Regions from separate parts of the Aeribacillus pallidus genome, predicted to be linked through region 1. Evidence: riboswitches for the same ligand, from Rfam matches in the RefSeq annotation. Region 1 holds a riboswitch; the other holds the start of a gene.
What was found. Region 1 has a riboswitch for FMN ahead of ABES52_RS08495 (ECF transporter S component). Riboswitches for the same ligand answer to the same signal wherever they lie in the genome.

Region 1 (7,802 bases):
GATGTAAACTTAGCACTTATGTTTTGCGATCAGCTCATTATGATGAAAGAAGGAACGTGTGAACGACAGATCGTTCGGATGGATCGAATACATGAACAGCAATTGTCGTCCCTTTATGGTCTTACGTTTCATCTCCTTCCACATGAATCGAAAAGTACCATGCAGCTACAGCCTTTCGTTCCGAGTAGCTCGTTTTTTGGCAAAATAAAAGTTCATTTCAATGAAAAAGGAATTGATTTTTCCCGCCCAGTACGGTTATTTGGTAAATGCAATCAGGTTACGTTTGATGGTTGGTATGATGGGGTAACTAAAGAAGAGGTGGAAGAAAAGAATTACGCGGTTGCCCCTTCTCTTACACGAATTGAAGAGGTATATACTTCACAAGATGTAAACGTATATGGGTTATTCCATCAAAAATATGAGAGCCATGTCACTTTATATTTCCATATTAACCAAAGATTTTCATCTCTCCAACTTATTGATGTTTATACTCGTTGTTATGAAGAACTTGCACCAATTTTCCCTAAATTAAATAGTAAAATAACGATATTAATAGGTACTTGTGAATCTTCTTCGCAAATGAATGAAATACAATTTGACCGTATTCGACAATCGATATTTACGTTTTTAAATAAAGGAAAGAGATAAAAAAATCTCCTTCCTTTTTTCTTTAAAACGGGATATAGTGAGTTTGTAACTTTTTTTATTGAAGGTACGACTAATTTATTGACAGGAGGATATTTTATATGGACTCCTTTTTTGAAAAATTGTATGACAAGTACCACCAAGATGTATTTCAATTTTTATTTTATATGGTTAAAAATAGAGAACTTGCCGAAGACTTAGTTCAAGAGGTTTATATACGAGTATTAAAAGCCCAATATCATTTCCAAGGGAGGAGTTCTGAGAAAACTTGGTTATATTCGATTGCGAAAAATGTGGCGATTGATTACTTTCGAAAACAAAAAGGATGGAAAGAACGTATTGTTGATTTTTTTGATTGGAAGAAACAGTTAGTGATAAGCGACGCACCCATGCCTGAAGAAATTGCTATACAAAAAGAAGAAATTCAACTGATGTTTGAATGTTTACAAAGGTGTACGACAGACCAACAAATGGTGATTATTATGCGTTTCATTCAAGAATTATCGATTCAAGAAACCGCTGAAGCACTTGGCTGGACGGAAAGTAAAGTAAAAACGACGCAACACCGTGCATTAAAAGCATTAAAAAAACACATAATGGCTATGAAGGGAGGGTCGGAAACAAATGAAACGACATGAAGAGTACGAACAACAAATGAAAGAAATACTCCAATCGTTCCCTTCTATTTCCGACCATCGAACAAAAGAAGAGGTATATGACGAAATTCAAAAAAGAAGGCAGGAACCTCAAATAAGTCCAACGAAACGTTTTTATCTCATTCCTTCCTTTGCGGTTGTTGCTGTACTTGTTCTTTGTTTTGTGACGTGGAATATCCTAGTACAAAATGACCCTCACTATAATATTAGTGAAGACGGTGCTGAGAGTATATCTTTTGAACAAACTGTTTCTGAAGAGATGGAAGGCAAAAAATTTTCGATTATGGCGATGGAAGAGCCAGTCAAGTCCATTTATGATGATAGCCAAACCATTTTCACCTTTGGTCTACTTACTCCGGACCAACTCGTCGTTCCAATCAGTATCATTGGATCGAACGAGAGCTCTTGGTTTCAACAATTTCAAATATTAGCAAAGAAAATTCCTGAAGAGGAACTAGGATTTCAACCGTTGTATTCAAGTGAATTGATATCTTTTAAGCAACCAGAAAGTGAAAAGGTCCAATTACACATGAAAGTAGGTTCATTAACGGATCGACAAGTAATCGATGTTCAACCAATATATGAATCATTGAACTATACTTTTGCTGATTCGAACATTCGTTACGCAGAGGTCGTTACCGACGAGGCACAAGGGGAGTCGATTGAACAGCAATTTTCTATTAATAATAACCAAAAAAGTTCTTACTATATTTATCAATTAGGTCGAAAAAGTTATCTGGTCCCAATGAAAGGGGATTATTCTTCCTTGCAATCGGTCATTCAAGCAATGAAGCATGCCCCACGCGCCAATTTACAGCCGACGTTACCAGAACATGTTCAAATAAAGATTCAACCAATCGACAAAAATACAATATCATTGATTTTTCAACCGAAAGTTGATTTAGCGATTCTACCTTACGCCAACGCCATTCATATGATTGAATCCCTTTTACTCGCAGCGAAACAATTTGGCTATCAATTTGTTTCATTCGAAAATATTACTCCAAAGAGTTGGGATAAATTTCAATTTCGAGAGCCAGTAGCCGTTCCTAAGGCACCGAATGGGATTGCTTTACATCTGGAAGCCTCACAAAATAATAACGGTAATCGTTAAAAAAGTGTTTAATCATTCTTGGTTAAGCACTTTTTTGTTGTATGAATAAATTTTTTTCGCCTGCAAACGATAACAGATGTAAAAAGTTTCATTCCAATAAGTTAGGAGAGAATGACATTGGATTATTATTTTAGGCGGTTCTATATTATATTTTTTGGTTGGATGATTATGTTGTCTCCAAGTCCGGCCAAAGGAGCGGAACTATCTCATTGGGTGTTTCCAACAGATGGTATTATTACCGATACGTTTGGTACTCGAGACGGAACTCATAAAGGAATCGACATAGGTGGTAGGCTCGGAACGAATGTATTTGCCGTTGATAAAGGGAAAGTCATACGTTCTTATTATTCTTCATCGTACGGGAATGTTATTTTTTTACAACACCCAAACGGCTTTGAAACCGTCTATGCTCATTTACAAAAAAGACTTGTGAATGAGGGAGACCAAGTACAGCAAGGACAACTGATTGGAAAAATGGGCTCCACTGGTCATTCGTCAGGTGTCCATTTACATTTTGAAATTCATCAAGGGGCATGGACGATAGAGAAAGTAAACGCCATCGATCCGTTTGTTATTTACGGAAAAGGCGGTATTGGGGAATACGTTTTTGCGTTAGTACACGACCCATATCAAACCATGGAAGTCTCTCAGGTACATAAAGTGATTACTTATACGATCCAGCCTGGCGATACGTTGTATCAAATTGCAAAAATCAATGGGGTCTCCATTGAACATTTACAACAGTGGAACGAACTTTCGAATCCTCACTTGATCGTGGCTGGTCAAACGTTGGAAATAAGAAAATAAAAAAGAAGAGGGAAAGTGGTCTTAACCCCTACAGGTAGACATTAAAAAAAGAGAGCATGGTATGATGTTCTTAATAGTCTTTTTGGGAGGGGATTTTTCTATGGCAAAAAAGGGACAAACTTATACATCATATAAAACGTGAAGTAGTTCGTTTGAAGTTGGAGGAGGGCTGGTCTTATCGTCAGCTTCGTGAACAATTTGGGATCAAGAGCGATGCTCAAATTGCTGAGTGGGTAAAGAAAGTAAAAAACAATGAGTCGTTGGACACCTTGAAGCAATTAAAGGGAAAACCATTTACTAAAAAAGCACTCATTCATTTAGATCAAGGATTCCAATATACAAAACTAAGGCGTATGAGAAACAAGTAAAGGAGGAAGCCATTCCCGAAGAGGAAACTGCCTTGATAATGCCTGTATTGAAAGTTTCTTCTCACATTTAAAGACCTAGAAATTGAATTTAGTGCGTCCTAAAACAATCGATCAAGCATATAGGGGATTATGGAGTATATAGATTTTTACAATAAAGATCGATTCCAAGAAAAATTCAACGGCCTTTCCCCGATTGAATACCGAGAAAAGACCGCAGCTTAATATACTCTTTTTTTCATTGTCTACTTGACAGGGTTATGTGCAAAGTTGTCCCTCTTTTTTATATATTATTTCTTGCTTTCTTCGTAGCGAGCAAGGCACTCGTCGATTAATTTTGCTGCAGCTTCTGGGCCTTCCCACGTACCAATTTCTGTTTTCTTACCTTGTAAGTCTTTATATCGTTCAAAGAAGTGAGCAATTTCTCTTAATTTATGTTGTGGTAAATCTTCGATAGATCGAATTTCATCAAAGCGTGGATCCTCAACAGGAACACCAATTAATTTTGCGTCTTCTTCTCCGCTATCTACCATGTTTAAATAACCGATGACGCGCGTATCAATGACGCATCCTGGAAATGTTGGGTTTGTTGTGATGACTAAAATGTCTAGTGGATCGCCATCAAGGGCAAGCGTATTTTCTAAGTAGCCGTATTCAGCTGGATAAAACATAGGTGAGAATAAAACGCGGTCTAACTTAAACACACCACGCTCTTTGTCAAATTCGTATTTATTTTGGCTACCAGTAGGAATTTCGATAAATGCTTCAACGACTTTGTTTTCGAAAGCCATATTCGTTCCTCCTTTAATTGTATGTATGCCTTTTTATTATATTCGAACTACATATAAGTATCAAACGATTATTCTATATGGTTCGTTTTTTATAATATCTTGAAATCAAAATATTTGACTTTCTTTCAAAAGATTATTACAGTATAATAAACGAAAAAAATATGATTCATCTTCGGGGCAGGGTGAAATTCCCGACCGGCGGTGATGAAGGAGTTCCTTCTAAGCCCGCGAGCCCTTCATTGGGCAGGATTTGGTGCGATTCCAAAGCCGACAGTATAGTCTGGATGGGAGAAGATGAAGGTATTGCCAACATGCGTTTTTAAAAACGTTTATTTCAGTATGCCTACAATTCTCCCTCAAGCGTGTCTTGAGGGTTTTTTCATGCATGAAGGCAAAACCTTTCTTCTTGTCGTACGATGAATCACAAAAAGGAGAGAGGAAACAAATGAATAATGGAAGACTCAAAAGATTTGTATCTATTGGAATGTTGAGTAGCATCGCTTATGTTTTGATGATGCTCAATTTTCCATTCCCAGGTTTTCCGACGTTTTTATTAGTCGATTTTAGTGACATCCCTGCGCTTGTCGGAGCCATTTTGTTCGGTCCTTTGGCAGGAATCATCATCGAGCTCATCAAAAATATTTTGGACTATTTTATCACAGGAAGTGAAACAGGAATTCCAATTGGGCATGCGGCGAATTTTACGGCAGGAATCTTTTTCATTTTACCTACCTATTATATTTATCAACGCATGAAGTCTACACGTGGAATGACGGTAGCCCTTGTAGTAGGAACACTTTCAATGGCTGTAAGTATGAGTATATTAAACTATTTCGTCTTTTTACCTGCGTATACATTCTTTTTAAATATGCCGGCCATGAGTGGACCTGAAGCACGTCAATTTATTGTATCAGCTATTTTTCCATTTAATGTCGTGAAAGGATTGTTAATTACGTTCGTTTTTACATTAATATTTATTAGACTCCAGTATTGGTTGAATAAACAATCTGTCATTCATGGAGCTTAAATAAAAAAGAGGATTACATCATTCTTTCATTTGGTGTAATCCTCTTTTTATTGTAGTTAAATTGTACAATTACAGGAATATTTTGTCATAATAATATTTTGTGTCTGGAAAGAATAATTCATTGTCCAAAGTGCTACTGTAAAACGTGTAAGTATATACATTTTAGCCCATATTATTTTCCAAAAAAAAGGCTAACAAAAAGAATGTTAGCCTAAACGATTATTCGAATTTCAATGGGTCTCCGTCGAACGGTTCATCCGCTACTTTAATAGAATCCGTTGGGCAACCTTCGAACGCATCCATCATATCGTCATGTAAAATTTCAGGTACTTCAGCAATACCTTGGTTGTCATCTAGCGTAACAAAGGCAATACCTTCATCGTCGTAGTCGTAGATGTCAGGTGCAGCTGCGCCGCATGCTCCACATGCAATGCAAGTCTCTTTGTCAACAATCGTATATTTTGGCATGAAACTACCTCCCAATAAAGTTGTCTATATAATCGATATTTATTCACGTATCAACAGAAGATGATACAAAAAATGGTGTCATTTACTATTCTAAAGGTGAACTTTGAACATTTCAATAAAAATGTTATAACGTTCACATAAGGAAAAGGGGAAACAATTATACCATATCTTATTTAGCTCATGATAAAATAAGTACATAAAAAATAGGAAAAGGGGATGGACCTTTATGACATATTTTCAAGCCATCCTTCTTTATTGTTTTCAACAAATTCAAACGGAACGGACGATGGCTTCAGTTTTTCATTTACTAAAAGGGAAGAAATCTTCGCAAACGATTCAAGACTCGTTTTTATATAACTTATATATATTTTTTCATTTATTCCCGTTTTTAAAACGGAAAGATTTTGAAAACGAATTGGAACAGCTATCGACATATGGTTGGATTTACTTACAAGATGGTCGCGTGCAAGTTACGGAACAAGGAAAACAACAAGTGTCTGCTTTTTTTCAACAGGAATCTTGGCCTTCTTACTTAAACGGATGGAAATATCAAGATGCAGCCATTGTGTTTTGGAAAAGGTTGACTTTAAGCGTACAAGTTGTGTCTAACTTGATTTATTATCAAAAGGAATATTATCCAATTCAGCGAGAGACGAACGTATTACGTTGGATGAAATGGTGGCTAAAGCAACATTGGACGAATCGTCGGGATTTAGCTAACAAATTATATGATGAATTGTTTACTCTTTTTCAACATGATGCTCCTGAAGACCCGTCATTAGTTGTGTACCGTTTAACAGGGGCTAAACGAATTGGAATGACAGGCTTGCAAGTAGCGGAGTCGTTAAATATACCGTATGATACGTATTGGGTAAAGTTTATTCATATCCTTCATTATGCTCTTCAAACCATACAAAAACATAAAAAAGATTATCCATTACTTTATTCAATGGTAGAAGACCTTTTAACCCCTTTATCGTTAACAAATTCAACAAAAGAAACGTATCAACTCATACAAAAAGGGTGGACGATTTCTAGAATTGCTCAATACCGCTCTTTAAAAAAAAGTACGATTGAGGATCATATCATTGAAATTACGTTAAACGATCCAACCTTTTCAATTGAACCGTTTGTCGACAACGAAACGATCCGCCAAGTTCGTGAAGTTGCAGCTTCGATGAAAAATCGTCGGTTGAAGCCGATTAAAGAACGACTACCGCATGTTGAATATTTTCAAATACGACTCGTGTTAGCAAAGTACGGTGAGGTTTATGAACATACACTCTCTTCTCAAGAAAAAGTTCGGTTATAATTCATTTCGTCCTGGCCAAGAAGAGGTCATTCAATCCGTCATCTCAGGCCATGATACAGTAGCGATGCTTCCAACAGGTACAGGAAAATCATTATGTTATCAATTACCAGGCTATTATTTAAAAGGAACGGTTTTAATTGTTTCTCCGCTCCTTTCGTTAATGCAAGACCAAGTAGAACAATTAAAAATCAAAGGGGAAAAACAAGTCGTTGCTTATAATTCGTTTTTATCTGTATCTGAGCGAAAAGCAGTTTTAGATAAACTGCACCGTTATCGCTTCGTTTTTATTTCACCGGAAATGCTCAAAAATGAGCGGGTGTTAGAACGACTGAAAAGGATTTCTATTTCATTGTTTGTCGTAGATGAAGCTCACTGTATTTCACAATGGGGATACGATTTTCGTCCTGATTATTTAAATTTAGGTAACGTTCGTCAGCTATTAGGAAAGCCAACGACATTAGCCTTAACTGCCACGGCAACAAAAAAGGTGAGGGAAGATATTATTCAACTGTTGCACCTTGACCAACCGAAAGAATGGATTTTTTCCGTAGACAGACCAAATATATACATTCATGTGGAACATGTTTCGGACATGCAAGAAAAAGAGGTACGACTAT
Region 2 (7,802 bases), on a different contig from region 1:
ATAACCATCGTGATGGAGAAGACCGCTACCCAAAAAGGTAACTCCATCCACGACGCAAAGGACATGTTAGCAAATACTTCTTGATAATCACTAAAACGAAATTTTGATGAAGATGCCTGTTTCGGTAATAAATCTAGCCACCAAGCAAGCAAGGTTCCAAATAAAATGCTCCAAAGAAAGTTACCCGGAACGTTTCGTAAAAATAAAATCATCGCTACAAAAAAGGAAATCACTGTAGCCATAACAATCGGTTCATTTAATTGGCCTAGTGCGATAATAGAATTGTCTCCCCGTTCGACGATGCCGCCTTTTTCTAATCCAATTAACATTAAAAACAACCCTAATCCAACGGTAATGGCTTCTTTTAATGTAGCTGGGATGGCATCACTTAACAGTTGAGACAAGCGTGTAAACGCTGTTACGACAAATAATGCACCCGAAATAAACACTACGGCTAATGCTTCTTGCCATGATAGACCCATTGATTGTACAAGAGTGTACGTAAACATAGCGTTAATGCCCATTCCAGGGACGAGAATAATTGGCGTATTTGCCCAAAACCCCATCAATAGGCAAGAAATGAAGCAGGTCAATATTGTTGCCAAAACGGCACCTTCAAGCGGTATACCCGCTTCAGACAAAATGAACGAATTAACTGCAATAATATACACCGTTGTCATAAAACCAATGACACCAGCGATGATTTCTTTACGAAGCGCCGAACCGTGTGCGTCGAGCTGAAACCAACCTCCTATTCGTGATTGTTTCATCTTCCATCCTCAAATTTTTAAGTCCCTCTCCCTACCCACTTTACCTTTTCAAGAAGGCAAGCCACAGTTTAGGATTTTATCAAATTTTGTCGAAAATGCAATCCTTATGGAAAGTGTCAATGAAGTAAAAAAATTATGTAAAAGAAAACAATCTCCCTCTGAATTGATACCAAACACAGTAAAAAAACACCTTCCGCCTTTGTTCGGACAGAAGGTGTACATTCATTATGCGAGTTCCCGATAAAGGTTGGCCATTTCGATTGCGTTAACGGCTGCTTCCCAACCTTTGTTCCCTGCTTTCGTCCCAGCACGTTCAATCGCCTGTTCAATCGTATCAGTGGTTAAGACACCGAAGATGACTGGAACTCCAGATTGTAGTGCCACATTGGCTACACCCTTAGCGACTTCGTTAGAGACGTAATCAAAATGCGGAGTGGCCCCGCGGATGACGGTCCCTAATGTAATCACGGCATCGTATTTTTGGGACTCTGCCAATTTTTTTGCCGCCAAAGGAATCTCAAAGGCACCTGGCACCCATACGATGGTTACATCCTCTTCATTCACCCCATGGCGCTTTAGCGCATCTTCTGCTCCGCTTAATAATTTACTCGTAATAAATTCATTGAAACGTGAAACTACAATAGCAACTTTCACTCCTGTACCGACTAAATGACCTTCCAATACTCGTTTCATCTCATTATCCTCCTTAAAATTTTAATAAATGACCTAATTTTTCATATTTTGTGCGTAAGTATCGCTCGTTAGCTTCTTTCGATGGCATTTGAATTGGAACACGTTCTACAACTTCTAATCCGTATCCTTTGAGTCCTGCGATTTTTCGTGGGTTATTGGTTAACAGTCGCATCTTACGTATGCCAATGTCACGCAAAATTTGAGCCCCGATTCCGTAATCGCGAAGGTCCGCTCCAAATCCAAGTTTATGATTGGCTTCAACCGTATCCAATCCTTCTTCTTGGAGCTTATATGCCTTTAATTTATTGATGAGTCCGATTCCACGTCCTTCTTGACGCATGTACAGTAAAACACCTTTTCCTTCTTCTTCAATTTGAGTTAAAGCAGCAGCAAGTTGCGGGCCACAATCGCAACGATGCGAGCCAAACACGTCGCCCGTTAAGCATTCCGAATGAACTCGGACTAAGACAGGCTCATCTCCTGAAATCTCCCCTTTTACTAGCGCTACATGCTCTTTACCGTCAATGTCATTTGTATACCCAAACACTCGAAACGTACCAAAATCCGTTGGCAATTGAATTTCCACTTCCCGATGAACAAGCTTTTCTTTTATCCGACGGTAAGCAATTAAATCTTGAATGGTAATCATCTTCATGTTCCATTTTCGAGCCATCTCTTGTAATTCTGGTACCCTTGCCATCGTCCCGTCATCTTTCATAATTTCACAAATGACTCCAGCAGGTTTTGCTCCACATAATTTTGCTAAATCGACGGCTGCTTCTGTATGACCGGCTCGTCGTAACACCCCGCCTTCTTTCGCCACCAGCGGAAAAATGTGACCTGGCCGTTTAAAATCGTCAGGCTTAGCCTCCTCTTCAAGCATCGCTAACACGGTTGTTGAACGCTCAAACGCACTAATCCCCGTATGGGTAGATTTATGATCAATACTTACTGTAAAGGCGGTTCCATGCGTATCGGTATTAACGGTAGTCATCGGCTGAAGATCAAGCTTATCGGCTAACTGTTCCGTAATCGGTACACAAATGAGCCCCCTACCTTCTTTTGCCATAAAATTAATGACTTCGGGAGTCGCTTTTTCTGCTAATGCGACAAAGTCACCTTCATTTTCGCGGTCTTCATCGTCCACCACGATAACCACTTTTCCTTGTTTTAAATCTTCTAACGCTTCTTCGATTGAATGAAACATTCCGGATCACCTCATGATAAAAATCCGTTTTTTTGAAGAAATTCCATAGTAATTGTCTCTTTTTTTGTAACCGTACGTTGTAGCATATGTTGAACATATTTAGCTAACATGTCTCCTTCAATATTGACTATGTCGCCGACACTTTTTTTCGCTAAAACAGTCATTTCTTGCGTATGTGGAATTAACGACACAGTTATTTCTCCATTTTTTACGTCAAAAATCGTTAACGATGTACCATCAATGGCTACCGATCCTTTTTCCATCATCAACGGTTGTAAAGAAGTAGGGATGTCGATCGTTACGTAAAGTGCATTATCAACGGCTTTCTTTCTTTTAATCGTTCCGGTCGCATCGACATGTCCTGAAACAAAGTGCCCACCAAATCGTCCTTGGGCATGCATTGCTCGCTCTAAATTCACTGGTGAACCTTTTTTTAACCATTTAAGCGACGTGTGGTGAAACGTCTCAGGCATTACATCCACATCGAACGTTGATTGGGTAAAAGAAGTAACGGTTAAACAAACACCATTAACGGCAATCGAATCGCCTATATGAACATCAGACAATACAACGGAAGCTTCAATGGTTAGTTTTAACGATTGTTGGCCTTGCTGAACCGCTAAAACTGTTCCAATTTCTTCAATAATCCCTGTGAACAAGCTGTCACCCACCTTTCGTTCAAATCGATTGACAATTAGTAAGTAAGGAATAGAAATGGAAGGAAATGCATCGAATGGGTTTTACAATTGGGGCACATTTGGGAGAAACCGTCGCGCAAATTGATGGATTATCTTGATGATAAAGTGGATCGACTTTTTAAAATTAATAAAATGCATAAAAATAAACAACAGTTCCTTTCCTCTTCTTCCACCATTTGGACTCTTTATTCGGGAAGAATAGATACGATGACACTTTTTCATCAAATTCGCACCTCCTTTCGAAAAAAATCGCCCCTTTTTCAGCAAGGGGCGATAAGAAGGCACGACGAAATAAGCGTCTTATGACCCCTTTTTCAAACTGCTGTCACATCACAACTGTTGACAGTGGTATTTCATGTAGTAGGTCAAAGATCTATTTAGACGCTTCCTTTTCCTTCTCCCATCCAGACTATTACTGTCGGCTTTGGAATTTCACCAAATCCACCGTTTTCTTTGTTAAAGAAAACGGGTCACGGGCTAAGAGGAATGACCTCATCACCGCCGGTCGGGAATTTCACCCTGCCCCGAAGGAAAACCTATTCGATTTAATGCTATCGTACCATAATTATTAAAAAATTGCATCTTTTAACTAACTTAAAGTGAAAAAGTTTGTTATTTAATGATTCTAAAAATAAACGGAATACGATACTCCTCTCCTTCAAACGCCTTAACGGCGGCCACAATGGTAAACACGATGGCTAAAATTCCAAGGAGCCCTAATAAAAGTCCCCCTATCAGAACTAATACAAGGATACAAGAGACGAGACCGTACACGGAATAGCTAATAAAAAAGTTGAAATATTCTTTTCCATGATAGTCAACGAACGGAGAATCGTCTTTTTTGATGAGCCAAATCACAAGCGGACCGATAAAGGCAGTAACAAAACTAATTAAATAAATGGCCGCTGCAAAGATTCGTTCATCTTTTGAAGGCATGATAATCATCCTCTCTTTATTCGATTTCTCATTTATTCTACGTTACATCCTACCCGATTGTTTCACCCATTGAAAAAGTACGTCTTCCTTTTCGTTTGATTTCATATGACTATATATAGCTAAGACAAATCTTTTTCACGGATTGAACGCCAAACGGCTGTTTATTTTTCTTTCTTTTCCACCCGTAATTGGAGGAATTGTTGATGAATTCTATGGCTATATGGAAATATGACTTTTCCAAGTCTATTCATAGAAACAGTAGCGGCATCACTTTACAGTTATATAGCAATTGTATTGATGGTTCGTTGGATGAAAAAACTATCCTTGAAATGGTTTACCGGGCACGTGTTGTGAGTAGGAGCGATCATTAGGATGTTTTATTAAATATTTAAAAATTTTTATATTCAAATCTCTTACTTTTCAAATACTTCAAAGAATATAATAAGTTCATCTATGTGCAAAGGTGGAGAAAAAATGACAAAACGGTTACTGAAACAAGCGAAAATCATTCGGGTCACCTCACCAATGATGGAAAAAGGAGATGTTCTCGTTCAAGATGGAAAAATTCGCGCTATAGCTCCATCAATTGAACCAACGAGCGATATGGAAATTATTCTTTGTCAAGGCTATTATTTACTACCAGGGTTTATCGACGTTCATACACATCTTGGGTTGTATGATGAAGGTACAGGTTGGGCAGGAAACGATGCCAATGAAACAAATGAACCTTTAACTCCACATATCCGTGCGTTGGACGGAGTATATCCTCTTGATCCCGGATTTCAAGATGCCATTCGTCACGGGATTACGACAGTCCATGTGATGCCTGGAAGTGCTAATGTAATCGGCGGAACGACTTCTGTCATCAAGACATTTGGAAAAAGTGTCGACCAAATGGTTATCAAACGGACAGCAGGGTTAAAAATTGCCTTAGGGGAAAATCCGAAGCGTATACATAGTAACGGAAACAAAGATTCCATTACCCGAATGGGTATTATGGGGATGTTAAGAGAAGCCTTTTATCATGCAAAAGTTTCTAAGGCAATGGATGATATACGAGTGATTCCCCTTTTACTTGCGCTACGGAAAGAAATTCCCGTCCGAATACACGCCCATCGTGCCGATGATATTTTATCAGCTCTACGATTGGCTGATGAATTTGATTTAGATATACGGATTGAACATTGTACAGAAGGTCATTTAATCGCAGACAAGCTACTAGGTCGAGGGTTACAAGTTAGTGTAGGTCCTACCTTATCAAGACGCTCGAAAGTGGAATTAAAAAATAAAAGCTGGTCAACTTATCGTATTTTAACCGAACATGGAATATCTGTCTCCATCACAACCGATCATCCGTACACGCCTATCCAATATTTAAACGTTTGTGCAGCATTGGCCGTTCGAGAAGGTTTATCTGCTCAAAAAGCAGTAGAAGGAATTACGATAAACCCTGCCCGAAATTTACAGCTGGACAACCGAATTGGAAGTATCGAAGTTGGAAAAGATGCCGACTTAGTCCTATGGAGCGAATTTCCTTTCCATTTCATGGCTAAACCAGTATTAACGATGGTGGATGGATACATCGCCTATATTCAACGAGAGAAGCTAACAATCCAGCCAAAACAATAAAATCGAATTTCATAAAAAATTAACATTTTCCCTATTCCCCTTTTTATGATTTTTTTGTATGATACAGAAGAAACGATGATGAACCAATTTCATATGGTAATTGAGGGAAGGCAAATGGTGCGCCACCAGTTTTCGAACTGGTTCTAGTGGGTTCGATTCCCACCCCGAAATTTTTTATGCAACTTTAAAAAATTTCGAGGGTGGGCCCACTTGGACCGCCCTCTAGTGGAGGGATGATTTTGCTTAAAAAAAGAGACTTAACTGATTGTCATGTGCTGTACGAGCTGATGACGCATCCGGAGGTCTTCCCTTTCGTGCGTCAAAAAGCATACTCATACGAAGAATTTCTTTTCATTACAAAGCAAAACATTGAAGCTGAAGAACGCGGAGAACTTATTTCGCGAACGATTTTGGATGAGTGGGGTAATCCAATCGGAACAATAAATTTGTTTGATATTGAAAACGGAGCGGGCTTTTTAGGTACTTGGCTAGGAAAGCCGTTTCACGGTAAAGGCTATAACCGCCGAGCAAAAGAAGCATTCTTTCAGGAATTGTTTTACGAATTAAACATCCACACGGTTTTTATGCGTATTCGAAAAGAAAATATCCGCTCACGAAAAGCTGCCGAAAAACTTCCATACGTCGTTTTAGCTAACGAAACGCGACCTCTCTTATACCAACAAGTAAATCAATCTTCCCATAGTTATGATTTATTTGAAGTTCCAAAAGATTTATTTCAACTATATGATCGTCGTCAATATCATTCCCTTGACGATAATCAAACAGCTTTGGAAGCATGAAAAACGAGTCATTCAGTTGACTCGTTTTTCGCTTGTCGTCCTTCATTTACATATTGAGCATAAAGTTGTCGTAGAATCGGAGTTTTGTATAATTCAATTTTTCGGAAATCTTGAGGATGGTTCCTTACTCCAGCTTCCTTTAATTGTTGCACAAACCATCCTTTTGAGTACTTAAACGCCATATTCTTCCTCCTTCACTAGGCTTGTCCCTTCCATCCTATGAAGAAAGGAAGCAAAATATGATATGTAAAAAAGAAAATCGTATGGTATAATATTTCACATTCGTTGGAAGAAGATGGAGTGAGCAGCATGATGGTTCAAACGTATACGAAAGGTCAAAAATTAAAGCAATTTTTTCTAATATTATTACCAATATTAATTACTCAATTATCGATGTATGCGATGAATTTTTTTGATACGATAATGGCTGGAAATTATTCATCCACCGATTTAGCAGGTGTAGCCATCGGCAGTTCGATTTGGGTCCCTATTTTTACAGGGTTAAGTGGCATTCTTTTATCTATTACCCCTATTGTCTCCCAATTAATAGGAGCAGGGGAAAAAAAGGACGTTTCGTTTTCTGTCATACAAGGAATCTATGTTTCTACTGTGATGGCTTTCATCGTAATCGGTATCGGTTCGATTTTTTTAGACCCGTTTTTAAACATGATGCAGTTAGATGATAAAGTGCAACAAATTGCCCATGATTATTTAGTGGCGCTATCTTTCGGAATCTTTCCTTTGTTTATGTATCAAGTCTGTCGATCGTTTATTGACGCTCTTGGAATGACCCGAACGACGATGATCATTACACTTCTTTCCTTACCGGTTAATGTTGCCTTAAATTACGTGTTTATTTATGGGGCACTATTTGTTCCTCCATTTGGAGGAGTAGGTGCCGGATATGCTTCGGCCATTACTTACTGGTTCATCTTATTTGTAGCCATTTGGATTATCGACCAACGTGTTCCTTTCCAACAATTTCGAATTTGGCGTCAAGTTCAGCCAGTTGATTTACGAAAATGGAAAGATATATTGATAATTGGTGTGCCCATCGGTTTATCGATTT

Region 2: another riboswitch for FMN. It lies ahead of ribE (riboflavin synthase); the one in region 1 lies ahead of ABES52_RS08495 (ECF transporter S component).

The regions. Positions count from the first base shown of each region.
Region 1 covers NZ_JBCNBW010000034.1:183,279-191,080, forward strand. The annotation lists gene ABES52_RS08460 (ABC transporter ATP-binding protein) at 1-648, shown strand, start outside; gene sigX (RNA polymerase sigma factor SigX) at 747-1,283, shown strand; gene ABES52_RS08470 (RsiX family anti-sigma factor) at 1,270-2,415, shown strand; gene ABES52_RS08475 (peptidoglycan DD-metalloendopeptidase family protein) at 2,533-3,222, shown strand; partial or broken gene ABES52_RS08480 (hypothetical protein) at 3,381-3,455, shown strand; partial or broken gene ABES52_RS08485 (transposase) at 3,483-3,812, shown strand; gene ABES52_RS08490 (inorganic diphosphatase) at 3,878-4,378, opposite strand; FMN riboswitch at 4,543-4,678, shown strand; gene ABES52_RS08495 (ECF transporter S component) at 4,824-5,405, shown strand; gene ABES52_RS08500 (ferredoxin) at 5,625-5,873, opposite strand; gene ABES52_RS08505 (YpbB family protein) at 6,100-7,185, shown strand; gene ABES52_RS08510 (RecQ family ATP-dependent DNA helicase) at 7,145-7,802, shown strand, end outside.
Region 2 covers NZ_JBCNBW010000056.1:707-8,508, forward strand. The annotation lists gene ABES52_RS12225 (NCS2 family permease) at 1-770, opposite strand, end outside; gene ribH (6,7-dimethyl-8-ribityllumazine synthase) at 996-1,463, opposite strand; gene ABES52_RS12235 (bifunctional 3,4-dihydroxy-2-butanone-4-phosphate synthase/GTP cyclohydrolase II) at 1,477-2,670, opposite strand; gene ribE (riboflavin synthase) at 2,682-3,329, opposite strand; FMN riboswitch at 3,757-3,904, opposite strand; gene ABES52_RS12245 (DUF4870 domain-containing protein) at 3,981-4,304, opposite strand; gene ABES52_RS12250 (amidohydrolase) at 4,779-5,933, shown strand; gene ABES52_RS12255 (GNAT family N-acetyltransferase) at 6,173-6,733, shown strand; gene ABES52_RS12260 (YflJ family protein) at 6,742-6,915, opposite strand; gene ABES52_RS12265 (MATE family efflux transporter) at 7,046-7,802, shown strand, end outside.